Regions from separate parts of the Serratia bockelmannii genome, predicted to be linked through region 3. Evidence: predicted binding sites of a transcription regulator. Region 3 holds the regulator's gene; each other region holds the start of a gene.

Region 1 (9,681 bases), 2.3 Mb from region 3:
CTGTGCGTGGGTTACGCCTTCATCCAGTTCACGGGTATGCAGCACGGTTACTGGATCCTGTTGACCAGCCTGTTCGTCTGTCAACCGAACTACAACGCTACCCGCCGACGCCTGGCGCTACGCATCATCGGTACCCTGGCCGGTATCCTGATCGGCCTGCCAATCCTCTATTTCGTGCCGTCATTGGAAGGGCAACTGGTGTTGATCGTCATCACCGGCGTTCTGTTCTTCGCTTTCCGCACCGTACAATATGCCCACGCGACGATGTTCATCACGCTGCTGGTGCTGTTGTGTTTTAACCTGTTGGGCGAAGGATTCGAAGTGGCAGCCCCGCGCGTTTACGATACCTTGCTGGGCTGTGCCATCGCCTGGGCGGCAGTCAGCTTTATCTGGCCGGACTGGAAGTTCCGCCAACTGCCGGCGGTGGTGGATAAAACGCTGAATGCCAACTGCCGTTATCTGGACGCCATTCTGGTGCAATACCACCAGGGTAAGGATAACGGCCTCGCTTACCGCATCGCGCGACGTGATGCCCACAACAGCGATGCCGAACTGGCTTCGGTCATCTCCAACATGTCCGCCGATCCCAAAGCCGACAAAGCGCTGCAGGAAGCCGCCTTCCGCTTGCTCTGTCTGAACCACACGCTCCTGAGCTATATCTCCGCATTGGGGGCGCACCGCGAGCGGCTGAACACCCCGGCCACGCTCGATCTGCTCAATGACGCCGTGTGTTACGTGGACGGCGCCTTGCATCAGGAAGAACGGAACAGCCAGCGCATTGCGCAGGCGTTGGAACAGCTGGCGGAGCGCATCAGCAAAGCCGTTCCGGAACCTGAAAGCAAAGAACAATTGGTCTTGCAGCAGGTGGGATTGGTGCTCGAGCTGCTGCCAGAGCTCACCGCGCTGCATGCCCAAATCAATAAGGCAGCCTAACTATTCAGGGCCCGTTCGATGGGCCCTGAATAACCGGCTCATGCCCATGGCGGCGCATCGCCATCGTATGATCGAACCAACGCACTAGCTCGCTGCGTAATTCGGCCGGCAACGCCGCCTGATGATAACCGGCTATCGCCCCGCCCAGCGACAGCAGCACTCGTAGCCCCAAATTAGTCTGCTGTTTCAATAAACGGAGATAGCTGCGTTTGGCGCCATGCAGCCGCAGGTCATAAGCGTTGCGAATGCCCGCTCGCCACAGCAGACGTTCCATATTAACGTCAATATTCGGCAATGCCTTCAGTCGGCCGTGATCGCCAGCCTTAAGCCGCTGCTCCCGGCGCGCCTCCCTGACAGCCTGCCAGGCCAGCCCCACCAGCTCGTTGCGTTCCCGCCACAGCGACTCGTCAACCCAGTAATAACGCAAAGTGATGGGCGCTCCACGCTTGGAGTAGACCATATTGACCATCCCTCTGGCACGAAAGGCCGGTTCCATGCTCGCCGTAGCCCGCAAGTACAGCTCGCCGTCCGCTATCACCGCAAACATTACCCCCTCGGCCAGCAGGCCGTAGCCACCAAACTGTGACCGTGTTGTGATGGCTCCCAGCGCCGCAAAGCAATTTTTAGCCTGCGCGATTCTTCTCGTCGACATCCTTTTCATAGCGTTCCTCCTTTTTAGGTTCTGGCCGTATTATTTCTCTCATCAATGAAAAAAGTAACGTGAACAACTAATTAGAAAAATACGCACTATCCGCCCGCCTGCCAATCACAAAAATCATCGGTACAAAAAATGATCGCAATTATGCGAGCCGCTACGAAAATTTGGGTTGATCTTATCCTAAATCAGGGATACTGTATAAACATACAGTAATGCGACGGGCGGGAACTTTATGCGTACTCAATCACTCTACCAACCTCATTTCGGCCATGGCTCTTATACAGCGCGCAATGTTGCGAAGATCACGGATGTCGGCAAAGAAAATGGCTTGATCAGTGAACTTGTTTACAACGAGCGCCAGCCCGCAGTGGCCCAATTGCTGTTGCCCCTGCTGCAACAACTGAGCAAACAGTCTCGCTGGCTTCTGTGGCTGACGCCGCAGCAAAAATTAAGCAAACAATGGCTGCAGCAATCCGGCCTGCCTGTAGATAAGATGATGCAATTGAGCCAGATCAGCCCGGTGAATACGGTCGAGGCAATGGAAAAAGCGCTGCAAACGGGAAATTACAGCGTGGTTCTCGGCTGGTTGCCTGAGCTAACGGAGGAGGATCGTCTAAAATTAAGACGTGCGGCAGAATTGGGTAATGCCTATGGGTTTATCATGCGGCCTCAACGTGACATTAACCCGACTCACGGACACTGTTCCACCCTAAAAATTCACTCTTCTTTGTATCATTAAGTAAATTTAGGATTTTTCCCATCATTTTCGCACCCCCTAAGCGGAACCTTTGCGTGGGAAGGCACAAAGCTAGTCCGGCTGCGGTTTGGCAAGCAAAAACGCTCGATGAATCGCCGTTTTTTTAGGCAAAGAATGTTAGCAAATATGTACGATTCCGCGTTTTTTTTTAGAGCCTTATCACATCACACTTGTAACTTTCGCGCCACGTTGTAGACTTTACATCGCCAAGGTTGCTCTATAACGTCAGAAAAACTGGCGAGTAACAAACGAGGGCTTAAACCTTGGCGAAGGAATTTAACCAAGGGCTTAAACAGCTTTAAAGCTCATTGCCTATTTGGATGATAACGAGGCGCAAAATGAAAAAGACAGCTATCGCATTAGCAGTGGCACTGGCAGGTTTCGCTACCGTAGCGCAAGCCGCTCCAAAAGATAACACCTGGTACACCGGTGCTAAACTGGGCTGGTCCCAGTACCACGACACTGGTTTCTACGGTAACGGTTACCAGAACGGTATCGGCAACGGCCCAACCCACAAAGATCAGCTGGGTGCCGGCGCGTTCCTGGGCTACCAGGCAAACCAATACCTGGGCTTCGAGCTGGGCTATGACTGGCTCGGCCGCATGCCTTACAAAGGCAGCGTGAACAACGGTGCTTTCAAAGCGCAGGGCGTTCAACTGGCCGCTAAACTGAGCTACCCAATTGCTGACGATCTGGACATCTACACTCGTCTGGGTGGTATGGTATGGCGTGCAGACTCCAAAGCTAACTACGGCCGTACTGGCCAGCGCCTGAGCGACCACGACACCGGCGTTTCTCCGCTGGCTGCTGTTGGTGTTGAATACGCACTGACCAAAAACTGGGCTACTCGCCTGGATTACCAGTTCGTAAGCAACATCGGTGACGCAGGTACCGTTGGCGCACGTCCAGACAACACCATGCTGAGCCTGGGTGTTTCTTACCGCTTCGGTCAGGATGACGTAGTTGCTCCAGCACCAGCTCCAGCTCCGGCTCCAGTTGTTGAAACCAAGCGTTTCACTCTGAAGTCTGACGTGCTGTTCAACTTCAACAAGTCTACTCTGAAAGCAGAAGGCCAGCAGGCTCTGGATCAGCTGTACACCCAGCTGAGCTCCATGGATCCTAAAGACGGTTCTGTAGTTGTTCTGGGTTACACCGACGCTGTTGGTTCTGACCAGTACAACCAGAAACTGTCCGAACAGCGCGCACAAAGCGTTGTTGACTACCTGGTCTCCAAAGGCATCCCGTCAGACAAAATCTCTGCACGTGGTATGGGTGAAGCAGATGCAGTTACTGGCAACACCTGTGGCTATAAATCTGGCCGCGCTACCAAAGCTCAGATCGCTTGCCTGGCACCAGATCGTCGCGTAGAGATCGAAGTTAAAGGTATCAAAGACGTTGTAACTCAGCCTCAGGGCTAAGTTTACTCGCCTAATAAAAAACCCCGCCTAGCGGGGTTTTTTTTCGTCCTATTGTTGTTGCCACAACCCTTCAAGGCCAAACGCCACAAAGGCGCTCTCACGCACTTACTTGGGATCTTTGCCAAGAATCGCCTTCAAGTCTTCTTTCAACGATGACATCTGGTTTGCATACTTTTCTTTGCGTTCAGCGTCTTCGATAAGTTGCACGACGGTTTCCGAAAGCGTAACGCCACGGCGGCGCGCCAGGGCAGCTAATCGTTGCCAAACCAAAAACTCCAGATCGATAGATTTTTTACGCGTATGCTGATGTTCTGCGTTAAAATGACGTTTGCGGCGGGCGCGGATTGTTTGCTTCATCCGGTTATCCAGTTCCGGATTCATATGAGCGGCAATCCATGCAAGTACCTTTACCGGCTCATTTTCCAGCTTCAGCAGCTCGTTAACCGCTTCCTGAGCAGCGCTGTTTTCAATGTAGCGGGTAATAAGCTCCCCTTCCCGGTGCTTCTTCACCAGGTACTTCCATTTCCAACCGCTCTCTAGATTTTCCAGTTGCTGATATTTCATCTTGAGCTCTTCAGTGACCGCGTAACTTCAAATAAGCATAACAGCTTTGCGCCGAATTTCCCCGGCAATTAAGCCGTCTTTTAGACTGTTTTTTGCACAGTCATCGCGCGATGTCAAACTCCCTGATGCCAACTGGCACTCCGCATGTATCAAGCTGCCGTTATTCTTGTATAATCGCCCTTTCCCTTTTTAACGATTGCATCTAACACTTTGACCAATAACCGACTTGAATGGCAATCTTTATTGCCGGACGTAACGCCTTATCAGGCGATATTTGATACCGCCGCTCAGTTGGCACCCGTGCCCTTTTCCGCCATTCAGCCTCGGCTGGAAAATGCCCTGACGCTATTTTGTCACCCCCAATCGCCACCGCGATTCATGCTGTTGAAAGCGCAAGAAACGCGAGAATACCTGGAACTGATCGCTAACGCCGTCAAACCGCTGCTGCCGCAAAACACGGCATGCCGCGGCAGCCACTATGTCATTCAGGATGGCAAGGTCAGCGTAGAGCCTGCCAGCCATGGCGATGAACCTTTCGCTGCCGGCGGTGCTTGCCTGTACCAAGAGTGGATTGAACCGGAGCAGCTGTTTGGTTGCGTGCGGATCCACAATGGCGACATCACTCTGCAGCCCGGCCTGGTGCACCAGGCCAACGGCGGTATTCTGATCCTGTCAGCCCGGGCGCTGCTGGCCCAGCCGTTGCTATGGCTGCGGTTGAAGCAAATGATCGGCCAGCGTCAGTTCCATTGGGTTTCGCCTGACGAAACCCGCCCGCTGCCGGTTGCTATTCCGCCGATGCCGCTGGATCTGCGGCTGATTGTGGTCGGCGACCGCCACGGCCTGGCCGATTTCCACGATATCGAGCCAGAACTGAGTGAACAAGCGGTCTATGGCGAATATGAAGACGATCTGCAACTGACTGAAGTTGATGATATGGCGCAGTGGTGCGGCTACGTCAACGGCGTGATCGCCGAGCGGCAGTTACCGATGTTGGCGGCCGACGCCTGGCCGCCGCTGATCGTTCAGGCGGTGCGTTATAGTGGCGATCAGGGCATCCTGCCACTCTCGCCGGTTTGGCTTGGGCAGCAGTTGTCCGAAGCTGCACTGTACGCCGAAGAAGACCGCATTACGGCCAAAGCGCTTGAAGCGGCATTGAATGCCCGCGAATGGCGTGAAAGCTATCTGGCCGAGCGTATGCAGGATGAGATCGAGCTGGGTCAGATCCTGATTGAGACCGAGGGCGAAGTGGTCGGGCAGATCAACGGTCTGTCAGTCCTGGATTATCCGGGCCATCCACGCAGCTTTGGTGAACCGTCGCGCATCAGTTGCGTTGTGCATCTCGGCGACGGCGAGTTCACCGACGTCGAGCGCAAAGCCGAACTGGGCGGCAACCTGCATGCTAAAGGCATGATGATCATGCAGGCGTTCCTGATCGCCGAACTGGATCTTGATCAGCAACTGCCCTTCTCCGCTTCCATCGTCTTTGAGCAATCTTATGGTGAAGTGGACGGTGACAGCGCCTCGCTGGCTGAGCTGTGCGCATTGATCAGCGCCCTGTCACAGCAACCGATCACCCAACAGATCGCCGTCACCGGCTCCGTCGACCAATTTGGCAACGTACAGCCGATAGGTGGCGTTAACGAAAAGATCGAAGGTTTCTTCGAGGTTTGTTTACGCCGCGGCCTGACGGGCAAACAGGGTGTCGTCTTGCCCGCAACCAACGTGCGCCACCTGTGCTTGCGCCAGGATATCGTCGACGCGGTACGCGAAGGGCAATTCCATCTGTGGGCGGTAGAGAGCGCGGCGGAAGCCTTGCCTTTACTCACAGGTTGCCTCTACTCTGACGAACAACAGCCGAATTTGTTGGCGGCCATTCAGGAACGGATTGCGCAGGTGAGCCTGCAGGAACGCCGCCGTCCGTGGCCGCTACGCTGGCTCAACTGGTTCAACCACGGCTGATCGGACTTGTTCAGCGTACACGTGTTAGCTAACCTGCGTCCTTCATTAAAATAAGGCTTACTGAGAACATGGTAGATAAACGCGATTCCTATACGAAAGAAGACCTCGAAGCATCCGGCCGTGGCGAGCTGTTCGGCGCCGGTGGCCCACCGTTGCCGGCGGGTAACATGTTGATGATGGACCGCGTGGTCAAAATGACCGAAGACGGCGGGACTCACAACAAAGGTTATGTGGAAGCGGAACTGGATATTAATCCTGACCTATGGTTCTTCGGTTGCCACTTTATCGGCGATCCGGTCATGCCTGGCTGCCTGGGCCTGGATGCGATGTGGCAGCTGGTCGGTTTCTACCTCGGTTGGCTGGGTGGCGAAGGCAAAGGCCGCGCGCTGGGCGTCGGTGAAGTCAAGTTCACCGGCCAGGTGCTGCCAACCGCGAAGAAGGTAACCTATCGTATTAACTTCAAACGCGTCATTACCCGCAAACTGATCATGGGCGTCGCCGATGGCGAAGTGCTGGTTGACGGTGAAGTGATCTATACCGCCACCGATCTGAAAGTGGGCCTGTTCAAAGATACCACCGCGTTCTAATCACGCTGACGAGAAGGCGGCCACTGCCTTCTCTCTAACGTTCTTCGCATGCCATCACGTCGAAACGTGATGGCATTTCTTTCTCTTATCCTTCCCGGCTTTCAAAGACCATCCGCATCTTCTTTTAGCCGCCGTCGGCGTTATGGAATATCTCATCACGTTGGCATTGATGCTGGGTGTACCTTATTTCATCACCCTTCACCGCCATAGGTCTCTACCCTATTCTTACCCGAAGCGGCCAAAGCAATAGGCAGCCTGAAAGACGGCCTCCCTCACTCCCCGCATCAGTGCAATAGCGCTTTTTTTGCATCCGGTTATTCTCTTGCCCCTCAAGATCCTCTAACATGACTAGCATAGTAACTACAATTATTGTACTTAGTGAGAAAGGTATGCAAAAAACCCGCTTTAGCGATGCACCTTGCCCCGTCGCGCGTTCATTAGATCGCGTCGGGGAATGGTGGAGCATTCTGATCCTGCGTGATGCCTTTCAGGGGTTGTCCAAATTCGACGAATTCCAACAAAGTCTGGGGATGTCACCCACGCTACTGGCACGTCGCCTGAAGGATTTGGTGGCCCACGGCATTCTGTATAAAGAACGTTATCAAACGCGGCCGGTGCGCTATCACTACCTGCTTACTGAGCGCGGCAACGATTTTCTCCCGGTGTTGGCGGCGCTCTCACAATGGGGCAACAATCATCTGACCGACGGGGACGTCAGCGCCCTGTTGGTCGACGGACGCAACAATCGGCCGATCCAAGTCCAGTTGGTCAATCGTGATACCCAACAGCCGGTGCCGCCGCAGTTCATTACGCTGGCGCCAGGGCCGGCGGCAAGCGATGGCATATATCAACGCGCCGAACTGATGCGGCAGCGGCGCCTCGCCGATTTACCCGAATTTACCAAGGAGCCATCATGAGCAATTGTCGTATCGTCATTACCGGCATGGGCGCCGTTTCACCGCTAGGGTGCGGTGTTGAAGCCATCTGGCAACGTTTGTTAAAAGGAGAATCCGGCATTCGAGCGTTGCCTGACGAGATCGTTGCAGATTTACCGGTCAAGGTCGGAGGACAAGTCCCGGCGCTGGCGCAAGATGCTGAAGCGGGCTTCAACCCCGATGCCTCCGTCGCCCCCAAGGACCAAAAGAAAATGGACCGCTTTATCCTGTTTGCTATGGCGGCGGCGGATGAAGCCATTCGTCAGGCCGGCTGGATAGCCGATACGGACGAAAAACAAGAGCGCACAGCCACCGTCATTGCCTCGGGTATTGGCGGTTTCCCGGCGATTGCCCAGGCGGTGCGCACAACCGACAGCCGCGGCGCCAAGCGGCTGTCGCCGTTCACCATCCCCTCATTCCTGGTCAATCTGGCGGCCGGCCACGTTTCAATCAAACACCACTTCAAGGGGCCGATTGGCGCGCCGGTCACCGCCTGTGCCGCCGGCGTGCAAGCCATTGGCGACGCAGTGCGTATGATCCGCAATGATGAAGCCGATATCGCCGTGTGCGGCGGTACCGAAGCCGCTATAGATACCGTCAGCCTGGGCGGGTTCGCCGCCGCGCGCGCCATGTCCACCGCTCCAGCCGAATTGGCGCAACAGGCCTCTCGGCCCTTCGACAGCGCCCGGGACGGATTTGTCATGGGGGAAGGCGCCGGCATGCTGGTGATTGAAACGCTGGAACACGCGCTGGCGCGCGGCGCCACCCCGCTCGCGGAAATCGTCGGCTATGGCACCAGCGCCGACGCCTACCACATGACATCCGGCGCTGAAGACGGCAACGGCGCCTATCGGGCGATGAAAATCGCGTTGAAGCAGGCGAACGTCGTTCCCGAGGAGGTACAGCATTTAAATGCGCACGCGACATCGACACCCGTAGGGGATTTGGGCGAAATCAACGCCATCAAACACCTGTTTGGCACGGCCGGCACTGTCGCCGTGACCTCAACAAAATCAGCGACGGGGCACCTGCTGGGCGCCGCCGGCGGGCTGGAAACCATCTTTACCGCCTTGGCTCTGCGCGATCAGATAGCCCCTGCCACGCTAAATCTGGATAACCCCGATCCGGCGGCGGCAGGCTTGCATCTGGTCGCGAAACAGGCGGAATCGATGAATATGACCTACGCCTTATCAAACGGCTTCGGCTTTGGCGGCGTGAATGCGAGTATTTTGCTGAAGCGCTGGCAGGATAAATAAACGCCTGAAACAAAAACCTCCGCCAAAGGGCGGAGGTTATTCCTTTTATTTGACAGGGAGCCGCTTAAGCGGTCACAGCCCTGTCTTCCATGGCTTCTCGCCAACCTCCCAGCCATTGAGACCGGGCGTCCACCGATGATTGGTAGGGACAATGTTCCCTGGAACGCCCTAAAATACCTGCCTGATACCCTCTCGAATGCGCCCTTTCCAGACGATCGCGTTTCTGTCTCTTCATGCCTCGTTTCCCTCATTTTGGTCTGGTGGAAAGAAAACAATGGCTGCTTTTTGCGCAGCCACGAGTAATCAATAGCGCTAAAAGAAGAGAAGATCAATGCGCAAAATTCACGCCAATGTCATATTTGTGAGCTACGCCCGAGGAAAGTGCTAAGTGGCTGATCTGCCGGGGAAGGAGTTAACCAGTTGAAATGAAATAGAAATCCCTGCCAGCGAGAAAAAACGAATTTCCACGGCGACAGGGATTAGACGATTTTAGACCAAATTATGACTAAATGCCGCCCATCTGTGCGGCGATAACCTGGGCTTCCTGCTGCCACCCCTGCGCCAGAGTGCGCACCAGGGCATCATAGCCGTCTTCACCCTGTTTCAGCTCCAGG
Region 2 (9,681 bases), 1.6 Mb from region 3:
TCCCTGCCCGCTTCGGCCAATCCGCTCCGCTGGCGATACCGGAACTATCGCGCTTCGACGGCCTCCTGAAGGGCAGCGGCGAACGCAACATGTCGACCACCATGGCTTTCGTTAATATCCTCGGCACGCTGCTCAAAGACGTCAACATCGGCAAACTGATCGTGCCCATCGTGCCGGACGAGTCGCGCACGTTCGGCATGGAAGGCCTGTTCCGCCAGATTGGCATCCATTCCTGGCTCGGCCAGCTGTATACCCCGCAAGACGCCGGGCAGCTCAGCTACTATAAAGAGGCCAAAGACGGCCAGATTTTGCAGGAAGGCATCAACGAATCCGGTGCGATATCGACCTGGATCGCCGCCGGCACCGCCTACAGCAACCACGATGTCGCGACGATCCCGTTCTATATCTTCTACTCCATGTTCGGGCTGCAACGGGTGGGCGATCTCGCCTGGGCGGCGGCCGACGCACGCACCAAGGGTTTCCTGCTCGGCGCCACCTCCGGCAGAACCACCCTGATGGGCGAAGGCTTGCAGCATGACGACGGCCACAGCCACGTGCTGTCTTCGGTGATCCCCAGCTGCGTCTCCTACGATCCGACCTATGCCTATGAACTCGCGGTGATCGTCCAGAGCGGCATGCGCAGGATGTTCGTTGAACAAGAGGATATTTACTACTACATCACCTTGCTCAACGAGGGCTACCCGCAGCCGCCGATGCCGGCGGGCGTGGAGGACGGGATTATCCAGGGCGCCTATTTGCTCAAACAGAGCGAAACGACAAACCAAGAGAGCCCGCGCGCTCAGCTGGTCGCCAGCGGTGCCATCATGCGCGAGGCGCTGGCGGCGGCGGAGCTGTTGGCGGCGGACTTTGGCGTCGCCAGCGATATCTGGAGCGCCACCAGCCTGAGCGAGCTGCGCCGCAACGGCATGGCGGCCGAACGCTGGAACCTGCTGCATCCGGAAGATCCGCCGAAAGTTCCTTATATTCAGAGCCTGCTGGCGGCGCATCCCGGCCCGGTGGTGGTGGTGACGGACTATATGAAGATCGTCGGCGATCAGATCAAACCGTTCTTGCCCGACCGCACCTTTATCGCCTTGGGCACCGACGGCTTTGGTCGCTCGGACACCCGCGAGGCGCTGCGTGAGTTCTTCGAGGTCAACCGCCATTTCATCGCGCTCGCCGCGTTGAAACTGCTGGCTGACGAAGGCCGTATCGCCCGCAGCGAGGTCAACCGCGCCATGGCGCTGTATGGCATCGCCCCCGATAAGCCGGATCCGGCGGCGGTGAAGTAACACTCAGCCTACCCACGCCGCCGGTTGTCACCCGCGGCGTTTTTCTTCCTTCGATTCGGCGGAGCACGGCGCCTGCTCCCCAAGCCGCACCACCGGAATGTCCGCCAGCCGGGTGGTGTAGGCCGGCGACAGCATGTCGCGCTTCATTTGCCACGGTTTGACGATCCCCTGCCCGGCGAACCACACGCGCCCGCGCCCTTCCTGATTCAGGCGATCGAGGGTCGCCATCAGCCGCTCGCTGTTGCGGCGCGGCGGGCAGTCGTCGAACAGATCGATCTGCGCCATGGCTGCGGCGCTGAAATCTCCCAGCACCACGCCGCCCTTCAGGTAACGTCGCCCCTCCTGCCAGATGCTTTCCAGCGCACGTACCGCCATGGCGATGATGTCGCGGCTGTCATTGCTCGGGGTTTGCAGCCGGGCGGTGCCCATATTGCTGTAATACCCTTCACCCGCCGAATGCGGGCTGGTTTTGATAAACACCGACACGTTGCGGCAATAGCGCTTTTCCTGCCGCAGCTTTTCGGCGGCGCGTTCGGCGTAGCTGCAGATCGCCTCGCGCATGTGCGGGTAGTGCGTCAGCCGCTGGCCGAACGAGCGGGAACAGATGATCTGCTCTTTGGCGGCCGCCTCATCCTCCCATTGCAGACACGATTCGCCGCGCAGCTCGCGTATCGTGCGCTCCAGCACCACGCTGAAGGTTTTACGCGCCAGCCGGGTATCGCAGTCCGCCAGCTGTAGCGCGGTGTGAATACCCATCGCCTGCAACTGGCGAGTCAGGCGGCGCCCCACGCCCCACACCTCTTCCACCGGGAGCAACGCCAGCAGTTTGCGCTGGCGCGCCGGATCGGATAAATCCACCACGCCGCCGGTGCCGCGCCATTTCTTGGCGGCGAAGTTGGCCAGCTTGGCCAGCGTTTTGCTCGGCGCAATGCCGACCCCGACCGTCAAATGCAGCTCGCGCCGGATGCGATCGCGCACCCGCTGGCCGAATGGCTCCAGCGCCTCGCAGTGCGCCACGCCGTCCAGCCGCAGAAAGGCTTCGTCCAGCGAATAAATCTCCACCGCCGGCGCCATCTCTTCCAGCGTGTCCATCACCCGGCGGGACATGTCGGCGTACAGCGCGTAGTTGGAGGAGAACACCGCAACGTTGCGGCGGCGCATCTCCTCTTTGATTTTGAAATAAGGCGCCCCCATCGGCACGCCCAATGCCTTCGCCTCGGCGCTACGGGCGATCACGCAGCCATCGTTGTTGGACAGTACAATCACCGGCCGCCCCCGCAGATCGGGCCGAAAGATGGTCTCGCAGGAAGCATAGAAACTGTTGACGTCTACCAGGGCGAACATGGCTACTGCCCCTTCATCGCCAGAGGCCAGACTGGCGTTATCGTCAGTGGGTTGTTATTCATAACGGCACCAGGTTACTGTTCATGCATACAGTATTTGTATTTTTCTGGCGACGATCAAGTAGAAACCACCTCATCGCTGCTATCCGTTTGATGCACTTTGGCTTTTAACTCAGCCCTCCGTTTACCTGGAGCCGAGTTTTTCATTAACGGCGAACTTCACGCAGATCGAAACGAATCGGAATGGTCACGCTGAATTCCGCCTGCCCCGCTGCGATCTCGTTGCCGGGTGTGGGCAGTGGAGAAGCGCGCTGCGGTAACTGAAGCGCCTCCCGGTCGAGCGAAGCAACGCCGCTCGATCGCAATAGCTTCACGCCCAGCACGTTTCCCTGTCGATCCAACGTCACGGCAACCTGAACAATACCCTGGCGCTGCTGGCGTACCGCCAGGGCGGGATAGCGTTTGAAACGGCTCAAATGCGCCAACAGCAGGCCGCTCCAGACCGAGGCATCCTGACTCGGCTGCGACGCCACGCTGGTTTGCGGCGCGGCAACACGCTTTCCATCCAGAGACGGCGGCGCGCTGGTGCTTGATGCTCTTGAGTTTGCAGACGCCATTTTTTCCTGTTCTTCTTGCCTTGGGCGCGGCGGTTCCGTCTTCGGTTTGATGGGGTCGTTCCGTTGCCCTTTGGCCTTGCTCTGCCGCTCCGTTGCACGCGGTGCATGAATCAGCGGAGGCATCGCCGCCTCCGGTTCCCGATTGGCCTGCCGTTGCGCCACCGCCTGTACCTGGCGCACGCCGGTTGGCATCGGCTCCGTATTGGGTGTCGATTCAGCCTGCTCGGCAACCATCATCAACACCATCGGTTGCGCCGCGGGCAGCAACGGTGGCACCAGGTGATAACCAAGGCCAAGCAACAACGCACCATGCAGACCCAACGCCAACACATTGGCGGTAGCCCAGCGCCATCGCCCGCCTGTAGGGGGTAAAGAGAAATCGCCAGATAATACGTTGTGATTGAACATAGGGAGCGGTACTCAGGTTAAGCGTAAAACAGACCAACGTACGCAGCGGTCAACGGCAGTCGGGGTATGTCAGAAAGGTCGTTTAGGCACGCGGCACCGGGCAGGTAACGAGAAAGAACAGGTCAATAGAAAAGGAAATGCCCTAATGGCAGAGTAAAAAACTTTAGGATACGGTGATGAAGTATTTTGACAGCATATTTACCCTAACCGGCAACGCGCCGGGCAGTGCCGCGATGACGCGCTCGGGGTCAGCCAGCGGGAACGCACCGGAGAGCCTCAGGCTGGCGACCTCCGGCCGGCAGCGAATAACGCCCTGACGATAACGCCCCAGTTCCATCAGGAAGTCGTCCAGCCGCATGTTGTCGGCCAGCAGCATGCCTTGCCGCCAACCGGGCTCTTGCGTCACGCGATACGGTTCGCCAATGCCTTGCCGGCTTAATCTGCCGCCCTGACCGGCGTTGAGCACCGCGTTCCGATGCGCCGGTGAAAGGATCGTGACCCGGCCAAGATAAACGGCGATATCACTGTAAGTTTCCCACAGGCGAATGCTGAAGCGAGCAGCCTGCACCATGAGCTCGCCCTGCGGCAATCTCACCGTCAACGCACCGCTTTCCGGCGGCAGATTCACCATCATTTCGCCTTCCAGCAATGTGGCCTGCTGACGGCTGACGTTGACCGCCGTTTGCGTGTTCAGCATCAACTGCGCGCCATCCGCCAACGCGACGGTTTGCTGTTCCCCCACCGCCGTACGGTAATCCGCCAGCCAGGGGCGCCATGGCAGCGCGCCCGAACCGACACCAACCGTCCCCACCACGCCGATGGCCGCCAGGCTTCTCAATAACCGGCGACGTTGCGGGTTCGGCAACTGCGACAGACTACGCTGCGCCGCCGCCCCGTTAAGCAGAGAAAAACGGGATGAAAACGCGGCGATATGCCGCCAGGCGCGTTCATTTTCCGGTTTCGCCTGATACCAACGTCGCCAGTTTTCCCTATCCGCGTCGCTTGCCTCTTCCGACATCAGCTGCGTTAACCACGCGGCGGCCTCTCGCGCGCTCTGCCGATCGATATCCGATTCCATCATGGGTTCCGCACCTGCCGTTACGCCGCCAATGCAAAGAAACAGTGCAAATTAGCGCGCTGCAGATATTGTTTCACCGAGCTGGTCGACACCCGTAAACGTTCAGCGATGTCGCAATAACGCATGCCCTGCAGGTGCGCCAACAGGAAAGCCTCGCGGACGTGCGCCGGCAATCCGTCCAACGCCTGATCCAACTGTTCGAGCATTTCGAGGGTTTGTTGACGAACTTCCGGCGAGGGCGCCTCGATCGCCGGCAACTCGCTCAAGGCCTGCAGATAGCTCTCTTCGATTGTTTTACGCCGGTAATAATTCGCCACCAGCCGGCGCGCTACGGTCGCCAGGAAGGGGCGTGGTTGCCGAATGGCGAGCAACTGCGGGCTCAGTAAAATACTGATGAAAGTATCCTGCGCCAGGTCTTCGGCGTGATGCGCACACCCAACCTTCTGTCGCAGCCAATGGCATAGCCAACTGTGATGCTCAAGGTAAAGCTGTTGAGCAAACCCGTTGGCTGCCGCGGCCTCTTTCCTCGCCATTCGGTGACACCAATTGATAATGAGATTGAAAATGATAATTATTATTATTTTAAAATTGTAACTTCTGTGTCAAGCGATTGCTGATGATTTATAAACGGCGAAAAAGTAGGGAAATACGGGGGGAGGAAACGTGAAAAGGGGCCTAAATGGCCCCTGCAGACAGGAGCGTCAAAAACGCTGACTGACGCTGAACTTGATGTTGCGCCCTACGCCGGACACCGATTCGCCCAGGTAAGGGTAATAATCGCGGTTGAACAGGTTGTCCACCGCCACGCGGGCTTCGAAGCCGTGCAAGCCGCTGGGCTGCCACGAGGCGAACAGGCCGTGCAATGCATAACCCGAGGTTTTCGGCAGGGCCCAGACAACGGCCATCGGATCGCCGTCGGCCGGTGAACGATCCTGTTTACGTACGAAATCGCCGGTCCAGCCGAAGGCCATGTCCCACTGCGGCACTTTCATGCCCAGCATCGCGTGTGCCGTAACGGGTGGAATTTCGGCAATCCAGGTTTCGTTGCCCCACGGATCGCGCGGTGAAGCGTCGCGTTTGCCGCGGATCGAGGAGAACGACAGGCTGCCGAACAGGCTTTCGCTGTCATAAAACGATTCGAGCTCCACGCCCTCAATGGTATAGCCCGGCAAGTTGCGATAGTTCGACAACGGTTGCCCACATTGGCCCCCGTGCCGTGCGGCGTCACACACTACGCCGCGACGATAGAAAATCTCGTCCTTGCCGCGATTGCGGAACAGCGTAGTGCGGATCTGCAGGCTGTCCCGCGCCATCAACACATCGTTGAAGTCCAGCACCGCGCCGAGACGAACGCCCGTCATGCGTTCCACCTGCAGGCCGCGGCTGGTACCGGGCACGCTGGAAGCGGCGTATTGCACTTCGTACTGTTCGTCGATCACCGGGGCGCGCCAGGTGCGGCTAACGTCGGCAAACAGGGACAGATTCGACGTCGCTTTCCACATCACGCCCAAATGCGGCGACCAGCCGGTATAGGTCACGCTGCTGTAATCATGGCCCACGAGCGGATCGCTGTCGTTATAGCGCGGCGCCCGGTTCGGTTGCCCGGTATTGGTCACATGATCGTAACGCACGCCCGGCGTCACGGTCAGGCTGCCGAAGCTGACCGCATCCTGCAGATAAACGCTGCGGGTTTCCTGTTCGCCCGCCGGCATGTAGTACGGCTGGAAATAGCCGTAGTTGTAACTGGCATTTTTCACCTGCGAAGGGTAATACATCAGGGTATCGCGCTGATGTTTATGCCAACGCGCACCGAGCAACAGCTTGTGCTCCAGCGGACCGCTGGCGAAACGGCTTTCATTGCTGACGTCAAACTGCCGATCGGTATAGTTCACCCAACTTTCATTGCCCAGCGTACCGAGATAGCTGAACTTTGAAGCGGAATCCGGCCGCTTGTCATGCTGCTCGGTCTTCGAATAGGCGTAAGACAGCGTCAGATTCAGCAACGGCTGCGCTTCCGGCGCCAGATTCCATTTCACCGAGTAATTGGTGTCTGTCTGGTCGCGATACACCAGAATGCGGCGCCACGCTTCTTCCCGGCCATATTTATCGATATCCGCCTGGCTGGGCGCGGCGATATCGTCCCGCTTGGCGGCGAAAGGCTGCCAGCCATCGGAATCAGATCGCATCGCCGACAGCGTCAGCGTTTGCGCCTCGCTCAGATAAATATTGGTTTTTAACAGGTAGGAAGCCTGATCGTTGGCAGAATAGGCAAAACGCGTGCCGTCCGGCCGCTTCAGGTTGCCGCCGTCACGCTTGCTCATGTAGAGCAAACCGTCGGCGGATCCTTCCGGCGTACGACCGTACAAGGCACCGCTGTAAATGCCCTGACGATCGTTGGTGTGGTAGCTGTACTTCAGCAAGCCGCCAAAATCTTCGCCCGGCAGCAGCATGTCCCCAGCATCTTTGGTCTCCAGCGTAATGGTCCCGCCAAAGCCGCCATTGCCGTTCAACAGATTGTGCGGCCCCTTATCGACCTCAACCTTTTTCAGCAGTTCGGGTTCGATGAATACCGAGCCCTGCCGATATTTCTCAAATCCCTTCGGCGCCCCGTCCAGCACGACCTTCACATCTTCCATGTCCCCCATGCCCCAGATATTCAGGCTTTGGCCGCCCGGGCGCGGCGAGCCCGCCATCCCTACGCCAGGCAAGCGATCAAGCAAACTGGCGATATTGTCTGCCTGCACGCGTTCGATGTCTTCTTTATCCAACACCGAACGGCCGGCGGCGACGCTGTCGGACAAACCGCCGACCACCGACAGTTCCGGTATCGTCAACGGCTGAACCGGCCCGGCGTCGACCAACCGATATCCCTGTGCGGTTTGCTGAGCGCGCAATCCGCTGCCCACCAACAGCGTATCGAACGCGTCGGTGAGGCGATAATGCCCCTGCAGGCCCGCGGTGTTTTTTCCACGCGTCTGTTCGGGCGTGAAAATCACTATCACGCCGGCCTTAGCGGCCGCCGTCTGCAAGGCGGGCGCCAGGTCACCGGCGGGAATGGCGAAAGGCAGGATAGCGGACTGCTCGACCGCCGCCGGTGGCACCGACGCACCGGGCGCCGCCATCGCGGAGGTGAGCATGCCCGATAATGCGCACCCTACCCCGATAGCGACCCGCTTCCCGGCGGTACGTTTGGCTGATGTGAACGTACGCCCTGCGCCGTTCTTGTTTTTTATGGCCATGAAGGATTCCCCTGAGTGTAATGAACTGGAAACTCAGTAGAGAGGTCACGCCAACGAAAAGATCGGGCAGAAAAAAGTGAAAAAAAATGCCGAAGTCACCGGGCCGCGTAGACGATAAAGGTCACCACGCCGAAGATCTCCAGTTGCGCTTCGTCGTCGAACACGATCGGCGCGTAGGCGGGGTTCATCGGCAACAGCCGCACATCGGGGTGACGCTGCAGTTTTTTGACGGTGAATTCGCCGTCCACCGCGGCGATCACGATATTGCCGTGCTCCGGCGTCAGGGCGCTGTCGACAATCAGCAGATCGCCATCCCGGATATTGCCGTCGATCATCGATTCGCCGCTGGCGCGCACGAAATAGGTGGCGTTGGGGTGCCGCACCAGCAGCTTGCCGATGTCCAGCCGACCTTCGACATAGTCTTGCGCCGGGGAAGGAAAACCGCAGGCCACGCGATCGGCAAACAGCGGTAACGTTAGGGGTTCACCTGGTGAAAAAGCATACAACCTTGAATTACTCAGCATAATCACAACCAAACTGTATATTTATACAGTAAAGCATAAACAAAACGCGAACGCGTGCAACCCCCTATCCCCCTGCGGATCGCGCTTTGCCGCGTAATATAATAATTTTCTGAGCGATTTTTTTTTACGCCTGCTAAGTGTTTTACTGCCCCTTGCACACACGTTATCCACCAAAACTGTGGATAATGCGGCACTCAGACCGTTGGCGTATCGATGGGCAGGATGAGTGAGGGGTTGTCATTGCGAACGGCGCCGACGGCGGGCGATACCGGTTGCCAGACGAAATCCTCTGCCTGCAGGCTGCACACGTCAGCCTGCATTTGACCAGAGGGCGGGACTAAGCGGGTGTCGAGCCAGTCGCGCGCGGCCGTCGGTCTCTGCTGCGTACAGCGCCGCAAAGAACAGCGGCAGGCCTTGCCTCAGCAAGAGCCCACGGGAGGAACGGCGGACGGCCTTACAAAATGACGCCAATAAAATTGCGACTGGCAATGGCATCAATGGGACGGCCAGAGACGAAAGTCAGTACGTTATGCCAGGAGCTTGGGATAACCCGACAAACGCTGTACCGCCACATTTCCCCTGATGGTCCACTGCGAGCTGACGGTATAAAGCTGCTCAACCGGGGATAATTTTAGCGGACGGAAAAATCTGGGGTTCCGGCGTAGAACCCCGAATAAGGAATAATCCTTAATTCATTTCAGGATTATTAATTCCATCTAAAACCTCTCGGCAATATTCTTTTTTATAGGCTTCATCATTACTTAATGACTTAACCAAAAAATCAGCATTTTTCCAACCATTATCCCAATGCGTATCGAATCCTGACTGTTCATACTTTAATGTTCTAGTTAATGAGTCTTTTATTTGTTTTTTATATTTATCAATTTTCTCATTGGTTGCCCCACAAACATCATGTGCAACACGAGCATTTGAGCCAGAAAAACCTATTGCTGAAATTGCCATCGCTTCATTTGATTTGTCGAAATCATTCGCATATGCCACAGCATTAGATAAAGCGAATATGACAAGAGCAGGTATGATTTTTTTGTATGAAATCATCTTTCACCTCTAACTCATTGATTGTTCATGGGGTCAGTTGGGATATCGAAAATTATTGTACATTAAGGCTGCTTTTTAATCAGTCTCAACTTCTTTATAGAAGGCCTGAATGCGACAAACT
Region 3 (9,681 bases):
GAGCAGGTCTTCGCTGCTGCGCCCCTGCGGATCGTAGCCGGCGTCGGCGATTTCGTTAGCCACCGAGATCATTTCGCGCACCACCGCGCGCTCGCGCACGATGTCGGCGTAGGCGCCGATGTTGGCGGCGCTCGGGGTGTTTTTCGACAGCTCGGCCAGGTAGGCGAAGCCGCCGACCGAGTCCAGTTCACCCTTCTGCTCGAGCGATTCGGACAGGGTGATGAGGTCGATAGGCTTGCTCATCTCCAGCAGACGCTGCATCTCGGTAAAGATCAGGCGATGTGGGCGGCTGAAGAAGTCGTTGGCGACCACGCGCTCCGCCACGTTGTCCCAGCGCTCGTTATCCAGCATCAAACCGCCCAACACCGACTGCTCGGCCTCCAGCGAGTGCGGCGGCATCTTCAGCCCTTCCATCTGACGATCTCTGGAACGCTCTCTGGTTTCGTCCGCGTTTGTTTTGTTGGTTGGTTTTTTTCCTGCCATGAAACGTAGTCTTTATCCGGTTGCGAATGAGGGTGAGGCTGCTGACGCAAGAGTATACGTGATTTTTCCGCACGATTCCGCCGCATAATTGCCACAGGCTGGCGCACGGGCAGGCTAGATCTCCACAGCCAAAAGGCATAGGGTGAATTCAGATAACCAAATGAGGGTAGAACATGGCCAAGCGCATTCAATTCTCCGCCACCGGCGGGCCGGAAGTCTTGCAATACGTTGATTTTACACCGCTCGATCCGGCTGCCGGCGAAGTGCAGATCGAGAACAAGGCGATCGGCATCAACTACATCGACACCTATGTGCGCAGCGGACTGTACGCGCCGGCCAGCCTGCCGAGCGGCCTCGGCACCGAAGCGGCCGGCGTGGTGACCAAGGTCGGCGCCGGGGTCAGCGTCCTCAAACCGGGCGACCGGGTGGTGTATGCGCAATCGGCGCTCGGCGCCTACAGCGAGATCCACAACGTCTCGGCAGAACGCGTGGCGCTGCTGCCGGGCAACCTTAGCTTTGAACAGGGTGCAGCCTCTTTCCTCAAAGGGCTGACGGTATACTACCTGCTGCGCCAGACCTATGACGTGCAACCGGGTGAAGTGTTTCTGTTCCATGCCGCGTCCGGCGGCGTCGGGCTGATCGCCTGCCAGTGGGCGAAAGCGCTGGGTGCGCGCCTGATCGGCAGCGTCGGTTCCGACGAGAAGGCCGCGCTGGCGAAACAGGCCGGCGCCTGGGCCACCATCAACTACCACAAAGAGGATATCGCCCAGCGGGTGGCCGAGCTGACGCAGGGCGAGAAGGTCGGCGTGGTGTACGATTCGGTGGGTAAAAGCACCTGGCTGGCCTCGCTCGACAGCCTGAAGCGTCGCGGCCTGATGGTGAGCTTCGGCAACGCGTCCGGCCCGGTGACCGGCGTCGATCTGGCGCTGCTGAATCAGAAGGGCTCGCTGTACGTCACCCGCCCTTCCCTCAACGGCTATATCACCAACCGCGCCGAGCTGCAGTACGCCAGCAACGAGCTGTTCTCGCTGATCGGCAGCGGCGCCATTCGGGTGGAGGTGAGAGACGAGCAGAAATTCGCGCTGGCCGACGCCCAGCGTGCGCACCAGGTGCTGGAAAGCCGCAGCACCAGCGGTTCCAGCCTGCTGATCCCCTGATCGCGGCCAAAGAAAAGGGCTCCTTGCGGAGCCCTTTCTGTTACTGCGTTTTGTAGGGGTAGAGCAGAGTCCGCCAGAGACAGGGGTTGCTTTAGCAACACGAATTTTGGTTGTCTCTCACGGTGATGAAATCAGTCGCATCACTGCATCGACCCACATCCTAACAGCCCCGTCCGGCAAAAAACACGCTTTATGTGCCACACCGCCGGGGAAAACTGCCAAGCTGTGATCGCTGCCGCATTAGCGTGGCGGGCAGTTATGCAAGTTTCATCGCGACTGACTGATTATTCAGCAAAAAATCAGTAACGCCTGGCCTGCGGTTTCTGCATCGAACGGTAAATCCATACCCCGACCACCGCCAAAATCAGCCACGGCAGCAGCTTAATCACCACCGCGAACAACCCGCCCAACAGCATGAACGCCGCCGCCACCAACAACGCGGCGAAGATCCCCAGCAGCGAGATGCCGGTCACCATCAGCATCACCACAAAGCCAATGAGAAAGAAGATTTCCAACATGATTGCTCCTTTGCAATACAACGTATCTGCAGAGTGGATTACAAGAAGCGTGCCAGAATGGCGGAAGGGCTAACCTATTGAAAAAATAGGACAGGCATCCGGTAACTCACCGAATGCCTGGCGAAAAACACTAACTGTTGGTCAAATTTTTTGCGGGTTACGCCATTTCGACGCGCGGCTGACGCACCAGCGCCAGCGCCTGCTCCACCACCCGCGCATCGGCGCCCGGCTTGTGGGCGTTCTCGCTCAGGTGGCGACGCCACTGGCGCGCGCCCGGCACGCCCTGGAACAAACCGAGGATGTGACGGGTGATGTGGCCGAGATAGGTGCCGTTGGACAGCTCGCGCTCGATATACGGATACAGCGCTTCGACGATCGCCACGCTGTCCGGCACCGCGGTCTGCGCGCCGAACAGTTCGCTGTCGACCCGCGCCAGGATACCCGGATTCTGATACGCCTCGCGCCCCATCATCACACCGTCCAGATGCTGCAGATGCTGCTGCGCCTCTTCCAGCGTTTTCACTCCGCCGTTAATGGCGATGGTCAGCGCCGGGAAATCCCGCTTCAGCTGATAAACGCGCGGGTAGTCCAGCGGCGGCACTTCGCGGTTCTCTTTCGGGCTGAGGCCGGAGAGCCAGGCTTTGCGAGCGTGGATAGTGAACATGTCGCACTCGCCGCGCCCGGCGACGGTCTGGATAAAGTCGCACAGGAAGGCGTAGCTGTCCTGATCGTCGATGCCGATGCGGGTCTTCACCGTCACCGGTATCGATACGACGTCGCGCATTGCCTTGATGCAGTCGGCGACCAGCGTCGCCTGGCCCATCAGGCAGGCGCCGAACATGCCGTTTTGCACGCGATCGGACGGACAGCCGACGTTGAGGTTAATCTCGTCATAACCGCGCTGCTCCGCCAGCTTGGCGCAATGCGCCAGCGCGGCCGGATCGCTGCCGCCCAGCTGCAGCGCCACCGGATGCTCTTCTTCGCTGTAGGCCAGATAGTCGCCCTTGCCGTGGATGATCGCGCCGGTGGTCACCATTTCGGTGTACAGGAGCGTTTCCTTGGTCAAGAGGCGGTGGAAGTAACGGCAATGACGATCGGTCCAGTCGAGCATCGGCGCGATGGAGAAACGATTGGCGGCGTAGGTTGGGGCGTGGTTGTCTTTCGTCATGCTGAGTTACTGGCTACCTGAGTCTGTCTGGGTTCAACGAACGGCGCGCGGCCGCAAACGGCTATTATAACGACAATCGGCGCCGTTGGGAAAACCCGCTTGCCGCCGGCAAAAATAAGCGGAGACAAGGCGAATAAACCCACTCGTTCAGGTGTTATCTCATTACGGGCGCGCACGGCGCCTCTGCCTTGAGGACACAACCATGAACAGCTTCATTAAACGCCTGCTGGCATCGGCCATTGCCGGCTGCCTGCTGTTTTCCGGCACGGCGCTGGCGATGGGCGGCGACGGCAGCAGCCAAACCCCGCCGACCTGCCCGAAAGGCCAGGTCTACGACAGCAAAACTCAGACCTGCATGGTGGATAAAAGCGGCAAGGTCGACGACGTCGACCGCACTAACTACGCCTATGCGCTGGCGAAAAGCGGCCGCTATCAGGAAGCGCTCGATATGCTCAACACGCTAAAAGATCCCAACACCGCCGTTGCGCTGAACTATCGCGGCTACGCCACGCGCAAACTTGGCCGCACCGATGAGGGTATCGGCTATTATTTAAAATCAGTAGCTCTCGATCCGAAATACCCTAAAGTGCGCGAGTACCTGGGGGAAGCCTACATGCTGAAAGGCCGACCCGATCTGGCGCGCCAGCAGCTGCAGGTGATCCAGTCGCTGTGCGGCACCAAATGCGAGGAGTACCGCGATTTGGCGGCGGCCATCGACCGCCACCCGGAATCTTGATCCGACGCGCCTGCGGAGGTGACTATCAGCGGCGATGCGATACGCGATGAACTCGGCCACTATATCTCCCGCCTGTGGCGCTATGCGCTGGTGCTTTCGCACCGGCGGGATATCGCCGACGATCTGGTGCAGGCGACCTGCCTGCGTGCGCTGGAGCGCGCTGCGCAATTCACTCCCGGTTCGCACCTGGATCGCTGGTTGTTTTCCATCCTGCACTCCATCTGGCTCAATGAAGTTCGCGCCCAACATCTTCGCCAGGGGCAAGGCTGCATGGCGGCGGAAGAGCTGGGCGATGCGGACAACGGTGAACAGCCGGTCTGGCTCCATGAAGTGATGCGACGCGTCAGCCGGCTGCCGGCGGCTCAGCGCAACGCGCTGTTTCTGGTGTATATCGAAGGGCTATCCTATCGGGAGGCCGCGAAAGTGCTGGCGGTGCCAATCGGCACCGTCATGAGCCGCCTGGCGGCCGCACGCTTGGCGTTGGCCGATGACCGCCCGTTGGCAAACGACGGCCCGCACCGCAAAGAGAGCCATCCCGCCCCCTTGCCTCCTGCTCGTCGATAACGCCCTATTCCAACGAGCGGATAACCCGGCATGGCTGCCCCAGCGCCAGCACGTTGGCCGGGATGTCGCCGGTGACGATGCTGCCCGCGCCGATGGTCGTGCCGTCGCCGATGGTCACTCCCGGCAGGATCACTACGTTGCCGCCGATCCAGACGTTGTTGCCAATGGACACCGGCTGCGCCGAGGTGCGGAAAGGGAAATCCGGATCGCCGGTGAAGCGCTCTGCGGCCTTCAGCGGGTGGCTCGGCGTATAGATTTGCACGTTGGGGCCGATCAGCGTGTTGTCGCCGATGGTGATGGTATTACAATCGAGGAACACCGCATTGACGTTGATAAAACAGTTTTTACCGATGCGGACATGCTGCCCGTAGTCACACCAGAACGGTGTTTCAATCCAGCTCGCCTCACCCCAAGCACCGAACAGCTCACCGAGTAGGCGGTTTTTCTCGTCCGCCTGATGCGAGTCCAGCGCCCCCAGGCTTTTGGTCAACGCCCTCGCTCGATGGTACAGGGCGATCAGTTCTTCATCGCGGCTGTTGTACTCCAGGCCGCCTAACAGCTTCTCTCTTTCCGTCATCACACAGGGCTCCTGCTCATCACGCGGGTGAAAGGCGTTATACCGCTCTCGTCCCCCGTTCTCCAGCGCTAAAACCGGCAACGTTGATTTGCCGCCCGACGGCGGGGAAAAGTTGTGATGCAACTCTCTTTTCGCGCGATCGGCGCGCTTTTCCTTGCGCTATCCTCAGGGGAAAAGGGGGCAACTCTCGGCGATTCGCCGTAATCATGGTAAAATCGGCTTTTTTACGTACCGGGATATTTGCGATGAACTCAACCACCCAGGAAAAGCTGCTGGCGCAGGCTGAACGCCTCTGCCAGCAACGCAATGTGCGATTGACGCCGCAACGGCTGGAAGTGCTGCGTCTGATGACTCAGCAACCCGGTGCAATCAGCGCATATGACCTGCTCGATCTGCTGCGCGTCGCCGAACCGCAGGCCAAGCCGCCGACGGTCTACCGCGCGCTGGATTTTCTGCTGGAGCAAGGGTTTATCCATAGAGTGGAATCGGCCAACAGCTACGTGCTGTGCCACCATTTCGAACAGCCGATGCATACGTCCGCGCTGTTTATCTGCGACCGCTGCGGCCAGGTGACCGAACGCACCACCGAAGGCGTGGAAGAAACGCTGCAGAAGCTGGCGCAGGAAGCCGGATTTGCGCTGCGGCACAGCGTGGTGGAAGCGCACGGTCTGTGCGCCGGTTGCGTTGAAGTTGAGGCTTGTGACAGCAAGCATGATTGCGCCGAACACGATCACAGCATCGCCATCAAGAAGAAATAATACGAAGTCAGGTACTTCCCTGTACCTGCAGCCGGGGCGCCAGAGGATGGAGCGACGCCGGCCTGCGCTGTTGCCGGCCGCCGTCAGTGGCGGCCCTGCGTGTTACCAGCGGTGTTTGGTGTGACCTTCCCAGGCTTTCACCTCTTTCTCGGCCGCCTCTTTCTGGTAACCGTAGCGCTCCTGGATTTTACCGACTAGCTGTTCGCGTTTCCCTTCGATGACCGTCAGATCGTCATCGGTCAGCTTGCCCCATTTTTCCTTCACTTTGCCTTTCAGCTGCTTCCAGTTACCGTCGGCTTGATCTTTATTCATAGTCTCTCCGTTAACCTGTGGTGAATCAGTGATCCCTGTCGCCGGCCGGGGTTAAACAGAAGTTTTTCTGGTTGATACTCCCTTCACCTTAAGAAGCACCGCTCCCCTTCATTCACCAGCCACATGATTCATTCTAGTTAAACATGGAAATAAAAAAGCCAAACATCAGAATAAAAAACCATTAAAAAGAAAAATAAACACAAAAAACGCTAACAAACAACGAACTAAACCGGAAATATTCAGGCTGAAAACATGTAAGCAAACATGAATAAAAACATAAGATAAATTAATAATTAACCCAACAAAGCGTCCGGTCTAACGTGCAGCAAACCAGCTGCCGCGCACCTGATGACGGTGCCAAATCCAACCCAGCGCCACGCCACGCAACGTCAGAAACACCGCCAGCGCCAGCCAGAGCCCGTGGTTGCCTAGCAGCGGCACGCTGAACAGCGTCAGACCATATCCTGCCGCGGCCACCGCCATACTGTTACGCATCTCGGCGCCGCGCGTGGCACCGATAAACATGCCGTCCAGCAAATAGCACCACACCCCGACCAGCGGCAGAATAACCTGCCACGGTAAATAGTGGGCGGCCAACGCACGCAGCTCCGGCAAGGAGGTCAACGCCGCCACGATCTGCTGGCCGGTAACGGCATACGCCAGGCCGAAAGCCAACGCGACCAGCCCAGCCTGCCTGCAGGCCGCGTGCCACACCTTACGCAGTTGGCTGCCGTCCCGGGCACCGTAGGCGTGGCCGGAATGGGCCTCCACCGCATAAGCGAAGCCGTCGAGCGCATAGGCGGTAAACGTCAGCAGGTTCATCAACACCGCGTTAACCGCCACCACATCGCTCCCCAGGCGAGCGCCGAAAATGGTCAGCGACGCAAAACACAGCTGCAGCAGCAATGAGCGCAACATGATGTCGCGATTGAGCGCCAGCAGGCGGCGCAGATCGCCACGCCAGGCCTGACGCAGCATCGCCAGGGTAATACCGCGCAGACGCATCACTCGCCACGCCAGCCACAGGCCGAGCAATAGCGTGGCATATTCGGCGATGGCGGTGGCCGCCGCCGCCCCTCGTACGTTCCAGCCCAGGCCCATCACCAGCCAGATATCCAGCACGATGTTCAGCAGGTTGCCGACGATCAGCAGGATCACCGGCGCACGCACGTACTGCACGCCGAGCAGCCAGCCCAGCAGCACCAGGTTGGCCAGCGCCGCCGGTGCGCTCAACCAGCGGATCTCAAGAAAACGCCGCGCCTGCTCCAGCACCTCGCCATCGCCGCCGACGATCCGCAGCGCCAGTTCAATCAGCGGGTAGCGCAACAGGACGATCGCCCCCCCGGCCAACAACGCCAGCAGCAGCGGTTGCATAAAGGCGCGTGCCAGCGCCTGCGGGTTCTTCGCTCCCAGCGCCTGCGCCGCGAGGCCGGTGGTGCTCATGCGCAGGAACAGCAGCAGCATGAACAGGAAGCTGGTCGCCACCGCGCCGATCGCCACGCCTCCCAAATAGATCGGGCTGTCGAGGTGGCCGATCACCGCGGTGTCCACCAGCCCGAGCAGCGGCACGGTGATATTGGAGAAAATCATCGGCAGGGCGAGGCGCCACAGGGCTTTATCGGTGTCGCTGGTGAAGGCGGAAATCAGGCGCATGATGGGATGTTCCTGTGACAGAGTGACGAAGGGCGAGGTCAGAAACAAAAACGCCCCAAAACAGGGGCGATTGATACAGGGAGCGGCGGTGATGGCGCGGCGATTAAATCCAGTCGCCGTTGCGGATCACGCCGACCGCCAGCCCTTCGATCGTGAAATTCTGCTGGCGCAGATCGACCACGATCGGTTGGAATTCATTGTTCTCCGGCAGCAGCTCAACCACGTTACCGTGCTTTTTCAAGCGCTTGACCGTCACTTCGTCTTCGATGCGCGCGACCACGACCTGGCCGTTGCGCACGTCTTGCGTTTTGTGCACCGCCAGCAGATCGCCGTCCAGAATGCCGATGTCGCGCATCGACATGCCGTTCACCCGCAACAGGAAATCGGCGCTCGGTTTAAACAGGGAAGGATCCACCTGGTAGTGCCCTTCGATGTGCTGCTGCGCCAGCAGCGGCTCGCCGGCGGCGACGCGGCCGATCAGCGGCAGCCCTTCTTCTTCTTCCATCAGCAGGCGGATACCGCGCGACGCACCGGAGACGATTTCGATCACGCCTTTGCGTGCCAGCGCCTTCAGGTGCTCTTCGGCGGCGTTAGGCGAACGGAACCCCAGACGCATCGCGATCTCGGCACGCGTTGGCGGCATGCCCGTTTGCGAAATATGATCGCGAATCAGATCGTAGACCTCTTGCTGTCTGGTAGTTAGTGCTTTCATTCCGCCCCCTGTTTGTTTATACAGTCTTGCTGTGAGTATATACAGGTAAGCGCGGATTGGGAACCGAAGAATAAATAAAAATCAGTCAGTAGGCGACTTTCGTCAGCCAAAATGCTGCCACAAGACCGTGCCCCAAACGAACAGCGCCAGCACGATCGCCAGCGACACCGCCGCCGATCCCATGTCCTTGGCCCGCCCGGACAGCTCATGGTGTTCGCTGCCGATGCGATCCACCACCGCCTCGATCGCGCTGTTCAGGATCTCGACGATCATCACCAGCGCCACCGATCCGATCAATAAAATGCGCGCTATCGCACCCACGTCCAGCCAGACAGCCAGTATGATAGCCAGGAGGGTCACCACCAGTTCCTGGCGGAACGCCGCCTCGTGTTGCCAGGCGGCGGAAAGCCCTTTATAAGAATAGCCGGCGGCCTTAATGATGCGGGTCAATCCGGTTGCTTGGTTTGCCATGTTTTCGTGCCTTTCTCAGAGGTCGGTCATAATAAAAAGAGTCTAGAACAGTCCGCGCTGACGGCTCTCGGTTTTCGAACACCACAGATCTGCTACCCGGTTTCTGGTATGCTTGCGGCGCATTGCTAACAAGAGGCTTCACGTTGTTATGTCAGGTTGGCGTAAAATTTATTATAAAATATTGAATTTACCACTTAAATTGTTGGTAAGAAGTAAGGTCATCCCTTCAGATCCGGTCACCGAGCTAGGGTTGGATCCCTCACGGCCGATTTTGTATGTTTTACCTTACAATTCCAAGGCGGATTTGCTGACGCTGCGCACCCAGTGCCTGGCGCAGGATCTGCCCGATCCGCTCAACGCGCTGGAGATCGACGGCACCGTGCTGCCGAGCTACGTGTTCATTCACGACGGCCCGCGCGTGTTCCGCTACTACACCCCGAAAGAAGAGTCGGTAAAGCTGTTCCACGACTACCTGGATCTGCATCGCAGCAATCCCGATCTCGACATTCAGATGCTGCCGGTTTCGGTCATGTTCGGCCGCTCGCCGGGCCGCGAAGGCCACGGCACGCCGC

What was found. The regulator LexA, encoded in region 3, represses DNA repair genes until DNA is damaged. The targets are predictions, from matches to a motif close to TNCTGTATGTACATACAGNA.
Region 1: a site for LexA is predicted at 1,784-1,803, ahead of sulA (SOS-induced cell division inhibitor SulA). Genes of this name have one in related genera too.
Region 2: a site for LexA is predicted at 8,513-8,532, ahead of umuD (translesion error-prone DNA polymerase V autoproteolytic subunit). Genes of this name have one in related genera too.

What each region holds. Positions count from the first base shown of each region.
Region 1 is NZ_CP196512.1:1,827,270-1,836,950, reverse strand. Features, by position in the region: gene yccS (YccS family putative transporter) at 1-933, shown strand, start outside; gene ACSJLU_RS08735 (TfoX/Sxy family DNA transformation protein) at 938-1,594, opposite strand; gene sulA (SOS-induced cell division inhibitor SulA) at 1,824-2,330, shown strand; gene ompA (porin OmpA) at 2,687-3,766, shown strand; gene matP (macrodomain Ter protein MatP) at 3,872-4,330, opposite strand; gene ACSJLU_RS08715 (AAA family ATPase) at 4,541-6,289, shown strand; gene fabA (bifunctional 3-hydroxydecanoyl-ACP dehydratase/trans-2-decenoyl-ACP isomerase) at 6,358-6,876, shown strand; gene ACSJLU_RS08705 (winged helix-turn-helix transcriptional regulator) at 7,266-7,793, shown strand; gene fabF (beta-ketoacyl-ACP synthase II) at 7,790-9,067, shown strand; gene rmf (ribosome modulation factor) at 9,132-9,302, opposite strand; gene pqiC (membrane integrity-associated transporter subunit PqiC) at 9,573-9,681, opposite strand, start outside.
Region 2 is NZ_CP196512.1:3,173,545-3,183,225, forward strand. Features, by position in the region: gene aceE (pyruvate dehydrogenase (acetyl-transferring), homodimeric type) at 1-1,292, shown strand, start outside; gene umuC (translesion error-prone DNA polymerase V subunit UmuC) at 1,320-2,636, opposite strand; gene ACSJLU_RS15075 (energy transducer TonB) at 2,842-3,573, opposite strand; gene ACSJLU_RS15080 (FecR domain-containing protein) at 3,824-4,741, opposite strand; gene ACSJLU_RS15085 (sigma-70 family RNA polymerase sigma factor) at 4,759-5,271, opposite strand; gene ACSJLU_RS15090 (TonB-dependent receptor) at 5,440-7,977, opposite strand; gene umuD (translesion error-prone DNA polymerase V autoproteolytic subunit) at 8,073-8,501, opposite strand; partial or broken gene ACSJLU_RS15100 (SOS response-associated peptidase family protein) at 8,696-8,875, opposite strand; gene ACSJLU_RS15105 (hypothetical protein) at 9,189-9,560, opposite strand; partial or broken gene ACSJLU_RS15110 (recombinase family protein) at 9,636-9,681, opposite strand, start outside.
Region 3 is NZ_CP196512.1:4,724,989-4,734,669, forward strand. Features, by position in the region: gene dnaB (replicative DNA helicase) at 1-483, opposite strand, end outside; gene ACSJLU_RS22445 (quinone oxidoreductase) at 657-1,640, shown strand; gene pspG (envelope stress response protein PspG) at 1,940-2,158, opposite strand; gene dusA (tRNA dihydrouridine(20/20a) synthase DusA) at 2,316-3,326, opposite strand; gene ACSJLU_RS22460 (tetratricopeptide repeat protein) at 3,529-4,062, shown strand; gene ACSJLU_RS22465 (RNA polymerase sigma factor) at 4,081-4,626, shown strand; gene ACSJLU_RS22470 (sugar O-acetyltransferase) at 4,631-5,203, opposite strand; gene zur (zinc uptake transcriptional repressor Zur) at 5,449-5,961, shown strand; gene ACSJLU_RS22480 (CsbD family protein) at 6,064-6,273, opposite strand; gene dinF (MATE family efflux transporter DinF) at 6,589-7,926, opposite strand; gene lexA (transcriptional repressor LexA) at 8,030-8,638, opposite strand; gene ACSJLU_RS22495 (diacylglycerol kinase) at 8,741-9,109, opposite strand; gene plsB (glycerol-3-phosphate 1-O-acyltransferase PlsB) at 9,258-9,681, shown strand, end outside.